DNA from 2 places in the Pseudomonas bijieensis genome. Region 1 is predicted to be linked to the other one. Evidence: predicted binding sites of a transcription regulator. Region 1 holds the regulator's gene; the other holds the start of a gene.

Region 1 (7,294 bases):
GGGCTGGATTGAAGCTGCCCGACGACGTCGGCGCCGGGCTTGGCGCCACGACAGGGGCTGGCGCGGGTACGCTGTAGGCACTGACACGCCGGTTGCTGCGGGAAATACTGTGGACCTTTTCGCACAGCAACTGCCGGACCTTGTCGGGGTTGCGCGAAATGTCTTCGAAATTTTTCGGCAGGAAATCCACCGCCCCGGCATCCAGCGCATCGAGGGTTACCCGGGCGCCTTCATGAGTCAGGGACGAGAACATCAATACCGGAGTCGGGCAGCGCTGCATGATATGCCGCACGGCCGTGATGCCATCCATCATCGGCATCTCGTAGTCCATGGTAATCACGTCCGGCTTGAGTGCCAGGGCCTGATCGATCGCCTCTTTGCCGTTGGTCGCGGTACCGACGACCTGAATGCTCGTGTCCGCCGAAAGAATTTCCGAGACGCGGCGGCGGAAAAACCCCGAATCGTCCACCACCAGGACTTTAACTACCATAAACACTCCGTTAGACGAGGCGCGGCCCTGGGCCCCGCCCCTCCAGAATCAAATACGCCGTGCGGCGTAACGCTTGAGCATGCTTGGCACATCGAGAATCAACGCGATGCGGCCGTCGCCGGTGATGGTGGCGCCGGACATGCCCGGGGTGCCCTGGAGCATCTTGCCCAACGGCTTGATGACCACTTCTTCCTGGCCCACCAACTGGTCGACGACGAAGCCGATCCGCTGGGTGCCCACCGAAAGGATCACCACATGGCCTTCGCCCTGCTCCACATGGGCCGCGGAGCTGACCAGCCAGCGCTTGAGGTAGAACAGTGGCAGTGCCTTGTCCCGTACGATCACCACTTCCTGGCCGTCCACCACGTTGGTGCGCGACAGGTCGAGGTGGAAGATCTCGTTGACGTTGACCAGCGGGAAGGCAAACGCCTGGTTGCCCAGCATCACCATCAGGGTTGGCATGATCGCCAGGGTCAACGGAACCTTGATGACAATCTTCGAGCCCTGACCCTTGGTCGAGTAGATATTGATCGAACCGTTGAGCTGGGAAATCTTGGTTTTCACCACGTCCATGCCCACGCCACGGCCCGACACGTCGGAAATCTCGGTCTTGGTCGAGAAGCCCGGGGCAAAGATCAGGTTGTAGCACTCAGTGTCGCTCAGGCGGTCGGCGGCATCCTTGTCCATCACACCGCGTTTCACCGCGATGGAACGCAATACGTTCGGGTCCATGCCTTTGCCATCGTCGGAGATCGACAGCAGGATGTGGTCGCCCTCCTGCTCGGCAGCCAGGATCACCCTGCCGCTGCGGACCTTGCCTGAAGCTTCGCGCTCTTCCGGCGACTCGATACCGTGGTCGACCGCGTTGCGCACCAAGTGGACCAACGGGTCGGCCAGGGCCTCGACAAGGTTCTTGTCGAGATCGGTCTCTTCACCCACCAGTTCCAGGTTGATTTCTTTCTTGAGCTGGCGAGCCAAGTCACGAACCAGGCGCGGGAAGCGCCCGAAGACTTTCTTGATCGGCTGCATGCGGGTCTTCATGACCGCGGTCTGCAGGTCCGCCGTGACCACGTCGAGGTTCGACACGGCCTTGGACATGGCTTCGTCCTGGCTGTTGAGGCCCAGGCGCACCAGACGGTTACGCACCAGCACCAGCTCGCCGACCATGTTCATGATCTCGTCCAGGCGTGCGGTATCGACCCGAACGGTGGTTTCGGCTTCGCTGGCCGGTTTTTCCGCTGGCGCAGCCGCTGGAGCGCGGGCGGGTGCCGGGGCAGCAGCGGCGGGCTTGGCGGGCTCGGCCTTGGGTTCCGGTGCCTTGGCCGCGGGTTTGGGCACAGCCTTGGCCGCGGGTGCTGCCGCAGTGGCGGCGGCAGGCGCGGCAGAAGCGGTACCGACTTCGCTGAACTTGCCCTTGCCATGCAGCTCATCGAGCAGTGATTCGAATTCGTGGTCGCTGATCAGGTCGCTACCCGCGGCAGCGGCAGCAGGCTTGGCCGGTGTCGGCGCCGAAGCGATGGCCGAATCCAGTGCGTCCACGGCAAAGGTGCCCTTGCCATGCAACTGATCGAGCAATGCTTCGAATTCATCGTCGGTGATGTCCGAGCTGTCGCCCGCGGCTTTCGGGGCGGCCGGGGCCGCCGACGGGACGACGGCATCAGGTGCGAACTGGCCCTTGCCATGGAGCTGGTCGAGCAGCGACTCGAACTCGGCATCGGTGATTTCATCGCTGGCAGCTCCATCGGCGGCCGGCGCAGCGGGTGCAACCGGAGCGGCCGGCGCCTCGGCCTGGGCCTTGACGGTGTTGAGGGAGTCCAGCAGTTGTTCGAATTCGTTATCGGTGATGTCGCCCGATTCCTCGGCGACCGGTTCTTCGACCACTGCCTCGGCAACCGGCGCCGCTTCGTCAGCCGATTGCGGCTCGGCCAGGCGCGACAGCGCGGCGAGCAGCTCGGGGGTGGCAGGGGTAATCGGCGAGCGCTCACGCACTTCGCTGAACATACTGTTGACCGCATCCAGCGCTTCAAGCACCACGTCCATCAGTTCCGAATCAACGCGACGCTCACCCTTGCGCAGGATGTCGAACACGTTCTCGGCAATGTGACAGCACTCCACCAGCTCGTTGAGCTGGAGGAAGCCGGCGCCTCCTTTTACAGTGTGGAAACCGCGAAAAATTGCATTGAGCAGATCCGCATCATCAGGTCGGCTTTCCAGCTCGACCAGCTGTTCGGACAGTTGCTCTAGAATCTCGCCGGCCTCAACCAGGAAATCCTGAAGGATCTCTTCATCGGCGCCGAAGCTCATTAATGGCTGCTCCTAAAACAGGGCTAAAACTCAGAATCCAAGGCTGGACAGCAAATCGTCCACATCGTCCTGACCGGACATAACGTCTTCTCTTTTATCGGCATGAATTTGCGGACCTTCACCCTGAGAGAGATGTTTTTGTGGATCTTTTTCAGCAAGCATCGCTTCACGGTCGTGTTCGATACCTGCAAAGCGGTCGACCTGGCTGGCCATCAACACCAGTTTGAGCAGGTTGCTTTCCACTTCGGTGACCAGTTGGGTCACACGCTTGATCACTTGGCCGGTCAGGTCCTGATAGTCCTGGGCCAGCAGAATGTCGTTGAGGTTGCTTGCTACGGCGCGGTTCTCGGTGCTGCTGCGCGTCAGGAAACCGTCGACCCGACGGGCCAGTTCCCGAAACTCTTCAGCGCCGACTTCTCGACGCATGAACCGACCCCAGTCGGTGCTCAAGGCCTGGGCTTCTTCGCTCAGGCCATTGACCAGCGGCGTTGCGCTTTCCACCAGGTCCATGGTGCGGTTGGCCGCGGCCTCGGTCAGCTTGACCACATACCCCAGACGCTCGGTGGCGTCGGTGATCTGCGAGACTTCCTCGGCCTGCGGCATATGCGGGTCGATCTGGAAATTGACAATCGCGCTGTGCAGTTCACGCGTGAGCTTGCCCACTTCCTGATACAGACCGCGGTCACGGGTCTGGTTGAGCTCATGGATCATTTGAACCGCATCGCCAAAGCGACCTTTTTCAAGGCTGTCGACCAGTTCGCGGGCATGTTTTTTCAGGGTCGATTCGAAATCGCCCATTGAAGATTCGTTGTCCATAGCTCCCCCGTGGCGCCGTTAACCGATGCGTTCGAAGATTTTTTCGATCTTCTCTTTCAACGCCTGGGCCGTGAAGGGTTTGACCACATAGCCGTTGACACCGGCCTGGGCCGCTTCGATGATCTGCTCGCGCTTGGCTTCGGCAGTGACCATCAGCACCGGAAGATGCTTGAGTTTTTCGTCGGCACGCACCTGACGCAGCAGGTCGATACCGGTCATGCCCGGCATGTTCCAGTCGGTGACCAGAAAATCGAAGTTGCCACTGTGCAACATCGGGAGCGCAGTGGTCCCGTCATCTGCCTCGGCCGTGTTGGTGAACCCAAGGTCACGCAACAGGTTTTTTATGATCCGCCGCATCGTTGAGAAGTCATCAACGATGAGGATTTTCATGTTCTTGTCCAATTCGACCTCCAAGCAGTCTTAAACGCGCCCAGCACCTGGACGCGCCATTTCAATCAATCCGGCACAACACTCGACAACGGTCTGGAGCACAACGGATGGAGACTGGCGCAGTACTTGCCAGGCCAGCCTCGTTCGCAGTGTCCCCACACTGCCTGTCAACGCGCTCGCCACTCCCCCAAACGCCCCCGCAAACGGGCCGCGCACTGGCTGTGTAACTGGCTGACCCGCGATTCGCTGACCCCCAGGACCTCACCGATTTCCTTGAGGTTCAGCTCTTCGTCGTAGTACAGCGCCAAGACCAGTCGCTCACGCTCCGGCAAATTGGCAATCGCATCCGCCAGCGCGCTCTGGAAACGTTCATCTTCCAGGTCACGCGATGGCTCCATGTGAGCACTCGCGCCATCCTCGTGCAGTCCCTCGTGTTCACCACCGTCCTGCAACAGGTCGTCGAAACTGAACAGGCGGCTGCCCAAGGTATCGTTCAAAATCCCGTAATAATCATCGAGACTCAACTGGAGTTCGGCCGCAACCTCGTGATCTTTAGCGTCACGCCCGGTTTTAGCTTCAATTGCCCGAATTGCATCGCTGACCATGCGGGTATTGCGGTGCACCGAGCGTGGCGCCCAATCGCCCTTGCGGACTTCATCGAGCATGGCCCCGCGAATGCGAATACCGGCATACGTCTCGAAACTGGCGCCCTTGCTCGCGTCGTATTTGTTCGACACTTCGAGCAGGCCGATCATGCCCGCCTGGATCAAGTCTTCGACCTGGACACTGGCCGGCAACCGCGCCAGCAAGTGGTAGGCGATACGCTTGACCAGTGGCGCGTAACGCTCGATCAATTCGTACTGGGCGTCCCGTGCCGATTTTTTGTAGAGATGGTTGTAACCGCTGGCTGTCATAGCACGGGCCCTGCTGTTTGTTGCACAAGACGCTCGACGAAAAATTCCAGATGCCCGCGCGGGTTGGCCGGCAACGGCCAGGTATCGACCTTCTGGGCGATCGCCTTGAACGCCAGCGCGCATTTGGAACGTGGAAAGGCTTCATAAACGGCACGTTGCTTCTGGACGGCCTTGCGTACGCTTTCGTCGTAGGGCACGGCGCCGACGTATTGTAGGGCGACGTCCAGGAAGCGATCCGTGACCTTTGTCAACTTGGCGAACAGGTTGCGGCCCTCCTGCGGGCTCTGGGCCATGTTGGCCAGGACGCGGAAGCGATTCATGCCATAGTCGCGGTTCAGCAGCTTGATCAAGGCATAGGCGTCGGTGATGGACGTCGGTTCGTCGCAGACCACCAGCAACACTTCCTGGGCCGCGCGTACGAAACTGACGACCGAGTCGCCGATACCGGCCGCGGTGTCGATCACCAGCACATCGAGGTTGTCGCCGATGTCGCTGAAAGCCTGGATCAGGCCGGCGTGCTGGGCCGGGGTCAGGTGAACCATGCTCTGGGTGCCGGAGGCAGCCGGCACGATGCGAATCCCGCCTGGCCCCTGCAACAGCACGTCGCGCAATTCGCAACGGCCTTCGATCACGTCCGCCAGGGTGCGTTTGGGTGTAAGCCCCAAGAGCACGTCGACGTTCGCCAGGCCCAGGTCGGCGTCCAGCAGCATGACCCGTCGGCCAAGCTCTGCCAGAGCCAGGGACAAGTTCACTGACACGTTAGTCTTCCCGACGCCACCTTTGCCGCCGGTCACCGCGATCACCTGTACGGGATGCATGCTGCCCATGTTCGTTCTTTACCTTGTCTTACTTAGACGGAGGCCACATTACTGGCTGCGCGTTCGCATACGGAACAATGCATGGCAGACCATCGATGTAGGTACAAAAAATATTCATGATTACCTCAGCCAACCTGCTTGGTCGGGCTGTGGTAGATATCAGCGAACATATCAGCCATGGCTTCTTCGCTGGGTTCTTCCTGCATTTGCACACTCACGGCACGGCTGACCAGTTGATGACGGCGCGGCAGATGCAAATCATCCGGGATCCGCGGCCCGTCGGTCAGGTAGGCCACCGGTAGTTCATGACCGATCGCCAGGCTCAACACCTCGCCCAGGCTTGCCGTTTCGTCCAGCTTAGTCAGGATGCAGCCGGCCAGCCCGCAGCGTTTGTAGCTGTGGTATGCGGCGGTTAGAACCTGTTTCTGGCTGGTGGTTGCCAACACGAGATAATTTTTTGACTTGATGCCGCGTCCGGCCAGGCTTTCGAGCTGCATGCGCAGGGCCGGATCGCTGGCTTGCAGGCCGGCGGTATCGATCAGTACGACGCGCTTGCGCAGCAACGGTTCCAATGCCTGGGCCAGGGACTGGCCCGGATCCACATGGGTCACCGACACGTTGAGGATCCGTCCCAGGGTCTTGAGTTGCTCCTGGGCACCGATGCGGAAACTGTCCATGCTCACCAGGGCGATGCTCTGGGCGCCGTACTTGAGTACGTAGCGGGCGGCGAGCTTGGCCAGGGTGGTGGTCTTGCCCATGCCGGCAGGACCGACCATGGCAATCACCCCGCCCTCTTCCAGCGGCTCGACTTCCGGCGTGGCAATCATCCGCGCCAGGTGCGCCAGCAACATGCGCCAGGCCTGGCGAGGTTCTTCGATACCATTGATCAATGCCAGCAGGTCCCGGGACAACGGACCGGACAGGCCGATGCGTTGCAGGCGACGCCACAGGTTGGCCTGGGCCGGACGGCTGCCTTGCAACTGGTTCCAGGCCAGGGAGCCGAGCTGGACTTCCATCAGCTCGCGCAGGCTGTTGAGCTCGAAGCGCATCGAGTCCAGGGCGCGCGGATCGACCCCACGGGCAGGCGCGGCGGGTGCCGGCTCTGGACGACGCGGTTCGGCCTGGGCCTGCTCGATCAGCGGCTCGGCAGCGGTCAACGGCAAGCCGGCGGTCAGTGGCTGACCGGCGAACAATTGACGATTGGTGCCCGCGGCACCCTCGCCTTCGCTGCTACGCAGGCTCAGTTCGGCCTGGGCGCTGGCGATGCGCGATTGGGTCTTGCGCAGCTCATCTTCGAGTTCCATGTTCGGAACCCGCGGGGCCAGCGCAGACAGTTTGTAATCCAGGGCCGCCGTCAGCTCGACACCGCCGGCGATACGACGGTTGCCAATGATGGCTGCTTCAGCGCCCAGCTCGTCACGAACCAGTTTCATGGCCTGACGCATGTCGGCGGCGAAAAAACGCTTCACTTGCATAAACCACTACCTCAGCCGTTGGGCCCTACTGTCGCAACGATGGTCACTTGCTTGTTGTCCGGTATTTCCTGGTACGCCAGCACATGC
Region 2 (7,294 bases), 1.5 Mb from region 1:
CCGCGGGCATAGGGGATCAGCACGCGATAGCCCTTCTCGGCCAAAGCCGGAGCGACATCGGCGTAGCTGTGAATGTCATAGGGCCAACCGTGCAGCAGGATGACCACCGGCCCATCGGCAGGACCGACCTCGGCATAGGAAACGTCCAGCAGGCCAGCCTTGACGTGTTTCAACGGGCCGAAAGATGTGTGGCTGCCCAGCGTGATGGTGCCGATGGTGCTGGCCGGTACGTCGGCAGCGCTGGCCTGTGACGAGGCAAGTCCCAAGGTACCCAATTGCATCATGGCGAGTACCAGGATGGAGGGCGCGAGCAGGCGGCGGCGTGGTGCAGAAGTGTGGTGCTTCAGCGTCGTGTCCATGGCGGATCTCCTTGCGAACGGCGGGTGAGCCCGTGAGACGGCTTATGCTGTCTCGATGGGTTCATTTGACGCCGGCGAGGTATCCCGGATGTGTCATCGATGCGCTTAAAAGAAACAGTCCGTATCTGTACGTGCGGTGGATACACAGAGATACATTGACTGATGGGTATCACGTGCCCACAAGGGCTTAACCCACGAGTATCTGCGACGTAGTCATCGCCAAAATCGGAAAACTCACATCCGTAGCATCCTTGCCAACTGATATCATTACGCCTTCACTCATGTAGCCGATATCTAACAAGGATTTTCATGTCCACCGATAAAAACCAGTTTGACGACTGGCTGAAGAAAAATCTCGTTCGTGACCTCGTATTCCGGGCGTTGGTCTGGTTGATCATTTCGGGAATCGCGACCTATTTTGCGATCCATACGCTAAATATTCAGCCGTTGGATTACCTGGACAGAATGGGTAACTCCCTGGGCCGGTTGGTGAACAGCGTGGGCAGTGCGTCGATCTTGCTCTGCGTGCCGGCACTTATGTTCAAGGATCTGGAGGCCAGCATAAAAAATCCCACGCTTAAGGCCTTCATGGGGCGAGGCTTTGCAGGCGTAATCCGCCGACTGGCGGGCGATCTTTCATTGTGGACATTGGGCGCCGTAATAACCTTGTCGTCTTCCTTCCTCATGGTCGCCACGATAGTGGAGGTCAAGCGCTCCGATTACCTTCCGTTGGGGTTGTTCTCGATAACTGCCCTCATGATGATTACCGGGGTGGGAGCTATCAACTTTTTCGTCAGGCGCAGTGCGCCTACACCGTTGACGACACTCACGAACAATCCGATCTTGATTTCCCTCGTCTATGGGCTTGCCACAGCTCTGCTCGTTTTTATCGTGCTGAAGCAACTCCAATTCATATAGTCCCTCATAATCAGGGATGTCTTCGCGCGCTGAACTCACACGCAGCGCGCACATTTAGATGCATCAACGCAAAACATCTGAAATTTTTCATGACGCTTTTCCATCCCATACCTGGATTTATAAGCTTTTCAGACCGCCCCGCCCTTCCTGTGAAACGCCTCCCCCAACAGCGCCAACCGCTGCACCATTGGCGGCAGGCTTTGACTGCTTCGGGTCAGGATGCCAATGTTGTCGGCGTTGCGCTCAGCCACGGTCTGCACGCTTTGCAAGCGCTCATTGATACCCATCGACGCCTTGGATTGTTCCTGGGTGGTGCTGGCGATGAGGTCGTTGAAGTGGTTGATCACGGCAATGTCTTCCACCACGGCGTGCAGCAATTGCGAGGCCAATTGACTGGCGGACACGCAGCGCTCCACCCCGTCGCGGCTGTCTTGCATGGCGACAGCGGCCTGGCGGCTGCCCTGCTGTAGCTTGGCAATGATCTGCTGGATCTCCGTGGTGGATGTCGAGGTCTTTTGGGACAGGGTCCGGACTTCGTCGGCCACCACCGCGAAACCACGGCCCTGCTCGCCGGCCCGAGCGGCCTCGATGGCGGCGTTGAGGGCCAGCAGGTTGGTTTGTTCGGCGATTCCATTGATCACATCGAGCACCTGGCCGATCTGCTGTGCCTGTTCAGCCAGGACTTGCACGGTTTCGTTGGTCAGGTTGATGCGACCGGCCAGCTCGACGATCTCTTCTCGGGTCTGATCAACCGTGCTGCGCCCGCGATTGACCTGCTCGTTGGCCTGGCCGGCGCGCTGCAAGGTCTGGTCGACATGGCCGGCAATGTTCTCCATGGCCTGGACCAGATGGCTGATCGCACTGCTCATCTGTGCCACTTCATCGAGCTGGTGGCGGGCGCCGGTTTCCAGGGTCTGGCCGACCTGGGACAGGTCCTGGCCCAGGTCCGAGAGGTTTCGGGTGTCGCGTACTACGCCGTCCACCAGTTGGGTAACCTGCTGGAGGAAATGATCGAAACGCTCGCTCGAAGAGACCTTGACGCCCTCGCTGTGCTGCCTGCCAGCGTCGTTGCTCAATTGCGCGGCCGCCACCAGAACCTTGTCGAGCACATCCTGGTTTTCCGTGGCGTCGGCCAGGCTCTGGTTCGCCAGGTAAATCAGGATCACACTTTCCACCACCACGTAGAACGCGTGGAGAAAAATCATCGACCAGCCAGCGTGGGTATCCATCACAAACACCGGATAACCCTGGTGTTGGAGCCAGTGAAAACCGAGGTGATGAACCGCAATGGTGGCAGCGGCAACGACAATCGGCAGCCAGTCACGGTAGAACGTCAACACGGCCAGCAGTACGAAGATCCCGAAGTGGAATTCGATCACGCCCCGGGTCTGGTTGATGTGCAATGCCGCCATGACCATCAACGCCACCGCGATAATGCAACGCATGGCCCGAGTGCCCGCCAGGACACGGTAAAGCGCGGTGCTCGCCACGCAGGTAGTCGCCCCGACCAGCAGCGCCTGGGCAAACGTCGAGTGCAGGTATGCCAGGCTCAGGGAATACAACAACGTGAGCCAGAGCAGCCCCAACATGATGCGATCGGCTTTACGGTGGTGATCGTTAAAGCGCACGGGCGATGTCATGGGGTCGTCCTTTTCAAAGACTCGGAGGGTCCGTTACCAATGCCGTTCACGTCTTGGCGGCGTTTCGAGATGGAACTTTAACTGATTACCATTAATTAGTGGCGCTACGCCACCAAGCTTTTCTCATAGGTCTTTGCTTTATGATGTTCGCCATCCCATGACTGACTGATGGAACCCCCATGACTTTCGATTTCGACACGGTATTGGAACGCCACGGCACCGGTAGCACCAAATGGAGCCGCTACCCGGCCGATGTGTTGCCAATGTGGGTCGCCGATATGGACTTCCCTGCCCCGCCGGTGATCATCGACGCACTGCACAAGCGCCTTGAACATCCGATGCTGGGCTACAGCGTGGCCCAGGACAATCTGCGTGCCGCCGTCGTGGCTGACCTGTGGAGCAAGTACGCGTGGCGCGTCGAGCCCCAGCAGATCGTGTTCCTGCCGGGTGTCGAACCGGGTTTCAACATGGCGCTGCATGCCTTGGTAGAACCCCAGCAGAATGTCGTGGTGCAGGTGCCCAACTATCCACCGCTGCGCAACGCCCCGGGTCACTGGCAGTTGAACAAAGTGGAATTGCCATTCAACCCGGTCAACGGTGAATTCCAGACGCCATTGGCCGCGTTGCGCGAAGCGTTGCAAGGCGGCGGCGCCCTGTTGCTGAGCAACCCTCACAACCCGCTGGGCAAGGTGTTTGACCGCGAAGAGCTCAAGGCCGTGGCGGACATTTGTCTGGAGCAGGACGCCTGGATCATCTCCGACGAAATCCATGCCGAGCTGTGTTTCGACGGCCGCGTGCATATTCCCACCGCGTCCCTCAGTGCGGAAATTGCCGAGCGCACCATCACCCTGATGTCCGCCAGCAAGGCCTTCAACATCGCCGGGCTGAAAACCTCGTTCGCCATTATCCAGGACGCCAAGGTGCGCGAACGGGTCAACAGTGCCCGGGCCGGCATGGTCGACAGCGTCAATGCCCTGGGCCTCGAAGCGACCCGTGCGGCCTATAGCGAAGCCGGCCCATGGCTCGAAGCCTTGAAAACGTATCTGCAAGCCAACCGTGATTACCTGGTCGAGGCGGTGCACACTCGCCTGCCGGGCGTCACCATGACCGTGCCCCAGGGCACTTACCTGGCCTGGCTGGATTGCTCCGGGTTGGGGCTGGATGACCCGCATGGATTCTTCCTCAAAGAAGCCAAGGTCGGGCTGAGCGCCGGGCTGGATTTTGGCGATGATGCCGGTCAGTTCGTGCGCTTGAACTTCGGCTGCCCGCGGGCGTTGCTGGAAGAAGGCATCGCGCGGATGGAGCGCAGCCTGAAGGCCAGGGGCTGATCCGCCCTGTGGCGAGGGGATTTATCCCCGCTGGGATGCGAAGCGGCCCTAAAAACAGATCACTCGTTGTATCAGATTAACTTCGTGTGCTGTTTATTGGGGCTGCTTCGCAGCCCAACGGGGATAAATCCCCTCGCCACAATAGTCATCTGCCATGATCGCTTTATTCATGCATATCCGGCGCATGGATAAAGCACAGCTTGTTCCCTTCCGGATCGCGGCAATACGCCCCGAAATAGCCTTCGCAATACTGCGGCCTCGGGCCGGGTGGGCCTTCGTCGAAGCCGCCCATGGCAAGCGCCTGCTCCCACGCGGCGCGAACGGTTTGTGGGGAGTCGGCGGCGAAGCTCACTTGCATGCCATTGCCCCAGGTGGCGGGCAGCCCATTGAAAGGCAGCTGGACGAAAACCTGCGGCCAATGCTTGCCGGGCCGCCGCCAACCCTCCCCCGGTGGGCCCGAGTCGTTTTCGCCCTCGATGCGCTCCAGCCCAAGGCAGCCGAGGACCGCGTCGTAAAAAGCGACCATTTTCGGCAGATCGCGCGCACCGATCTGTATGTGGCTGAACATTGCCTTGCTCCTTATCGAAACCGTACCGACATTGGAGAATACAGCATCGTCCGATGTTCGCCGGTGTCCGCTACTCAACGACGAAACGCCCGTCATCACGCTCATCGACTGGCAAGAAAATCCGACCGAACTCTGCCCGAAACCCCATAGTCCACCCTCCATTGCAACCAGCCTGGAGAATGACAATGGTCGACTACCCTTTCCCGCCTTTCCCGAAACAAAGCCAGCCGGTGCCCGGCAGCCAGCGGAAAATGGAACCCTACCCGGACTGCGGCGAACAGAGCTACACCGGCTCCGGAAGACTGGCGAACAAAATCGCCCTGATCACTGGCGCCGACAGCGGCATCGGTCGAGCCGTGGCCATTGCCTTCGCCCGTGAAGGCGCGGATGTGGCGATTGCCTACCTGGACGAGCATGAAGACGCCAAGGAAACCGCACGCTGGGTCGAGCAGGCCGGGCGTCAATGCCTATTGCTGCCGGGTGACCTGGCCAACAAAGACCAGTGCCGCAAAATCGTCGATGAAACCGTCGCCCGCTTCGGGCGCATCGACGTCCTGGTCAACAATGCCGCCTTTCAAATGACTCATGAAAGCCTCGAGGAAATATCCGACGAAGAATGGGTGCGCACCTTCGATATCAACATCACGGCGATGTTCAGGATCTGCCAGGCCGCTTTGCCACACATGAAGCCCGGCAGCTCGATCATCAACACCAGCTCGGTCAACTCCGACATGCCCAAGCCGACGCTGCTGGCCTATGCCACCACCAAGGGCGCCATTGCCAACTTCACCGGCGGCCTGGCGCAAATGCTCGGCCCCAAAGGCATTCGCGTGAACAGCGTGGCGCCAGGGCCGATCTGGACGCCATTGATCGTGGCGACCATGCCTGAGGAGGAGGTTCAGAATTTCGGTTCTCAAACGCCGCTTGGCCGCCCGGGCCAACCGGTTGAAGTGGCGCCGATCTATGTGCTGCTGGCCTCGGACGAAGCCAGCTACATCTCCGGAGCCCGCTATGGGATTACCGGGGGCAAGCCGATCCTTTGATCGAGCAAACCGAGGCAGATTTTGTGACGAGGGGATAAATCCCCTCGCCACAGTCAACTTCGGGGCTACTCCTTGGCAATCACCGAAATCTTCCCATTGCGCTCGATGATCGCAAACTTGATCTGCTCCAGCGTTTCGATGCCCTGGCTCGAACGTGCGGCCTCCATGATGTCCTCTTCCACTAATCGGGCATGGCGCATGCGGCCCTGGAGTATCCGACCGTTCTCGACAATGATGGTCGGACCGCCGTCGATCAATCGTGAAACCCGTTTGGAACGCTGCTTGAGCAACGACAACCCGACGTCGATGGCAATCAAGGTGACGATCACCATCAGCGCGTTGGTCAACGAAAAATCGTCTCCCAGCAGCGCCTGTTGGGTGGCCTCGCCGATGATCATCAACAATACGAAGTCGAAAGTGGTGAGGTCCGCCAGGGAGCGACGCCCGGCGATCTTGAACAACACCAGCAACGCCATATATATCGCGGCGGCCCGCAGTACCGAATCCATAGGTCACCTAAGGGAAAATGAATTGATCGAAACCGAGCGAGGTGCCACCGGGCATGGAGAGGCGGCCGTGATAAATCCCCAGACCCTGACCGAGCAATGAGAGATACAGGCTGGCCTGCCCTTGGGCATCCGCCTGGACCCAAAGCCGCATGCCTTGACCGGCACTTGCAGAGCGCATAGGCAGAGGTTGCAACGTTTGCACCTCAAAACCTTGCAGCCATGCGCCGCCCAATTCAACTTCCAGCACTGCGTTGGGTTGGCCCTTCATATGAATGATCATCGGATTGCTGGAGCCGTTGCGATGGAACATCTCGTACTCGACACCGAGACTGCCATCGCCGCTTCGTAGATCGCGCGAACTCAAGGGGCCGCGGGAGAACAAGCCAAGTAGCGTCATGATCACCAACGCCACCAGGACATACCAGCCCACCCGTTCGAAACGCCAAACCTTGAGTTGGTAATCCATATCCTCTCGCACTGGATACACGCGGCTGTGAAAGTCCTCTGGTTCAATGTGCCGGGGCATGGTGACTCCTTATTTATCTGCGTTCACCGGCCAAAGCCCGTTGGTGGAAGTGCCGCAGTTGAAGAAGCGCGTGTTCAGCAGCCCATAACTGCACCTGGCCGCGACTGCCAAAGAAGCGTTCCTGGCGACTGAACAGTGCGCGTTGGCCGTTCACATCGAACGCCCAGGCAAAGCACACCGTACCGGCGGGGATACCATCCATGTCGTCCGGCCCGAGAATGCCGGTGGTGGCCACCGCCGCATTGGCGTTAGCGTCGTGCAAGGCGCCGAGGACCATCTCCTCGGCCACTTCGCGGCTGGTGAGATTGAACATCTCGATGGTCCGCGGGCTGACCCCAAGCAGCCGTTGCTTGGCTTCCGGGGAGTACACCACGTAGCCGCTTTCGATCAGCGAACCGCAGCC

What was found. The regulator FliA, encoded in region 1, starts transcription of late flagellar genes. The targets are predictions, from matches to a motif close to CTAAAGTTTNNNNNNNNNNNGCCGNTAA.
Region 2: a site for FliA is predicted at 3,013-3,040, ahead of GN234_RS03405 (methyl-accepting chemotaxis protein). Genes of this name have one in related genera too.

Annotation. Positions count from the first base shown of each region.
Region 1 covers NZ_CP048810.1:2,379,015-2,386,308, forward strand. Annotated here, with positions in the region: gene GN234_RS10265 (protein-glutamate methylesterase/protein-glutamine glutaminase) at 1-490, opposite strand, end outside; gene GN234_RS10270 (chemotaxis protein CheA) at 539-2,794, opposite strand; gene GN234_RS10275 (protein phosphatase CheZ) at 2,825-3,610, opposite strand; gene GN234_RS10280 (chemotaxis response regulator CheY) at 3,629-4,000, opposite strand; gene fliA (RNA polymerase sigma factor FliA) at 4,168-4,914, opposite strand; gene fleN (flagellar synthesis regulator FleN) at 4,911-5,741, opposite strand; gene flhF (flagellar biosynthesis protein FlhF) at 5,858-7,207, opposite strand; gene flhA (flagellar biosynthesis protein FlhA) at 7,219-7,294, opposite strand, start outside.
Region 2 covers NZ_CP048810.1:832,809-840,102, forward strand. Annotated here, with positions in the region: gene GN234_RS03395 (alpha/beta fold hydrolase) at 1-359, opposite strand, end outside; gene GN234_RS03400 (hypothetical protein) at 669-1,277, shown strand; gene GN234_RS03405 (methyl-accepting chemotaxis protein) at 1,406-2,917, opposite strand; gene GN234_RS03410 (MalY/PatB family protein) at 3,097-4,245, shown strand; gene GN234_RS03415 (VOC family protein) at 4,409-4,813, opposite strand; gene GN234_RS03420 (SDR family oxidoreductase) at 4,999-5,856, shown strand; gene GN234_RS03425 (DUF421 domain-containing protein) at 5,922-6,365, opposite strand; gene GN234_RS03430 (hypothetical protein) at 6,373-6,891, opposite strand; gene GN234_RS03435 (CinA family protein) at 6,905-7,294, opposite strand, start outside.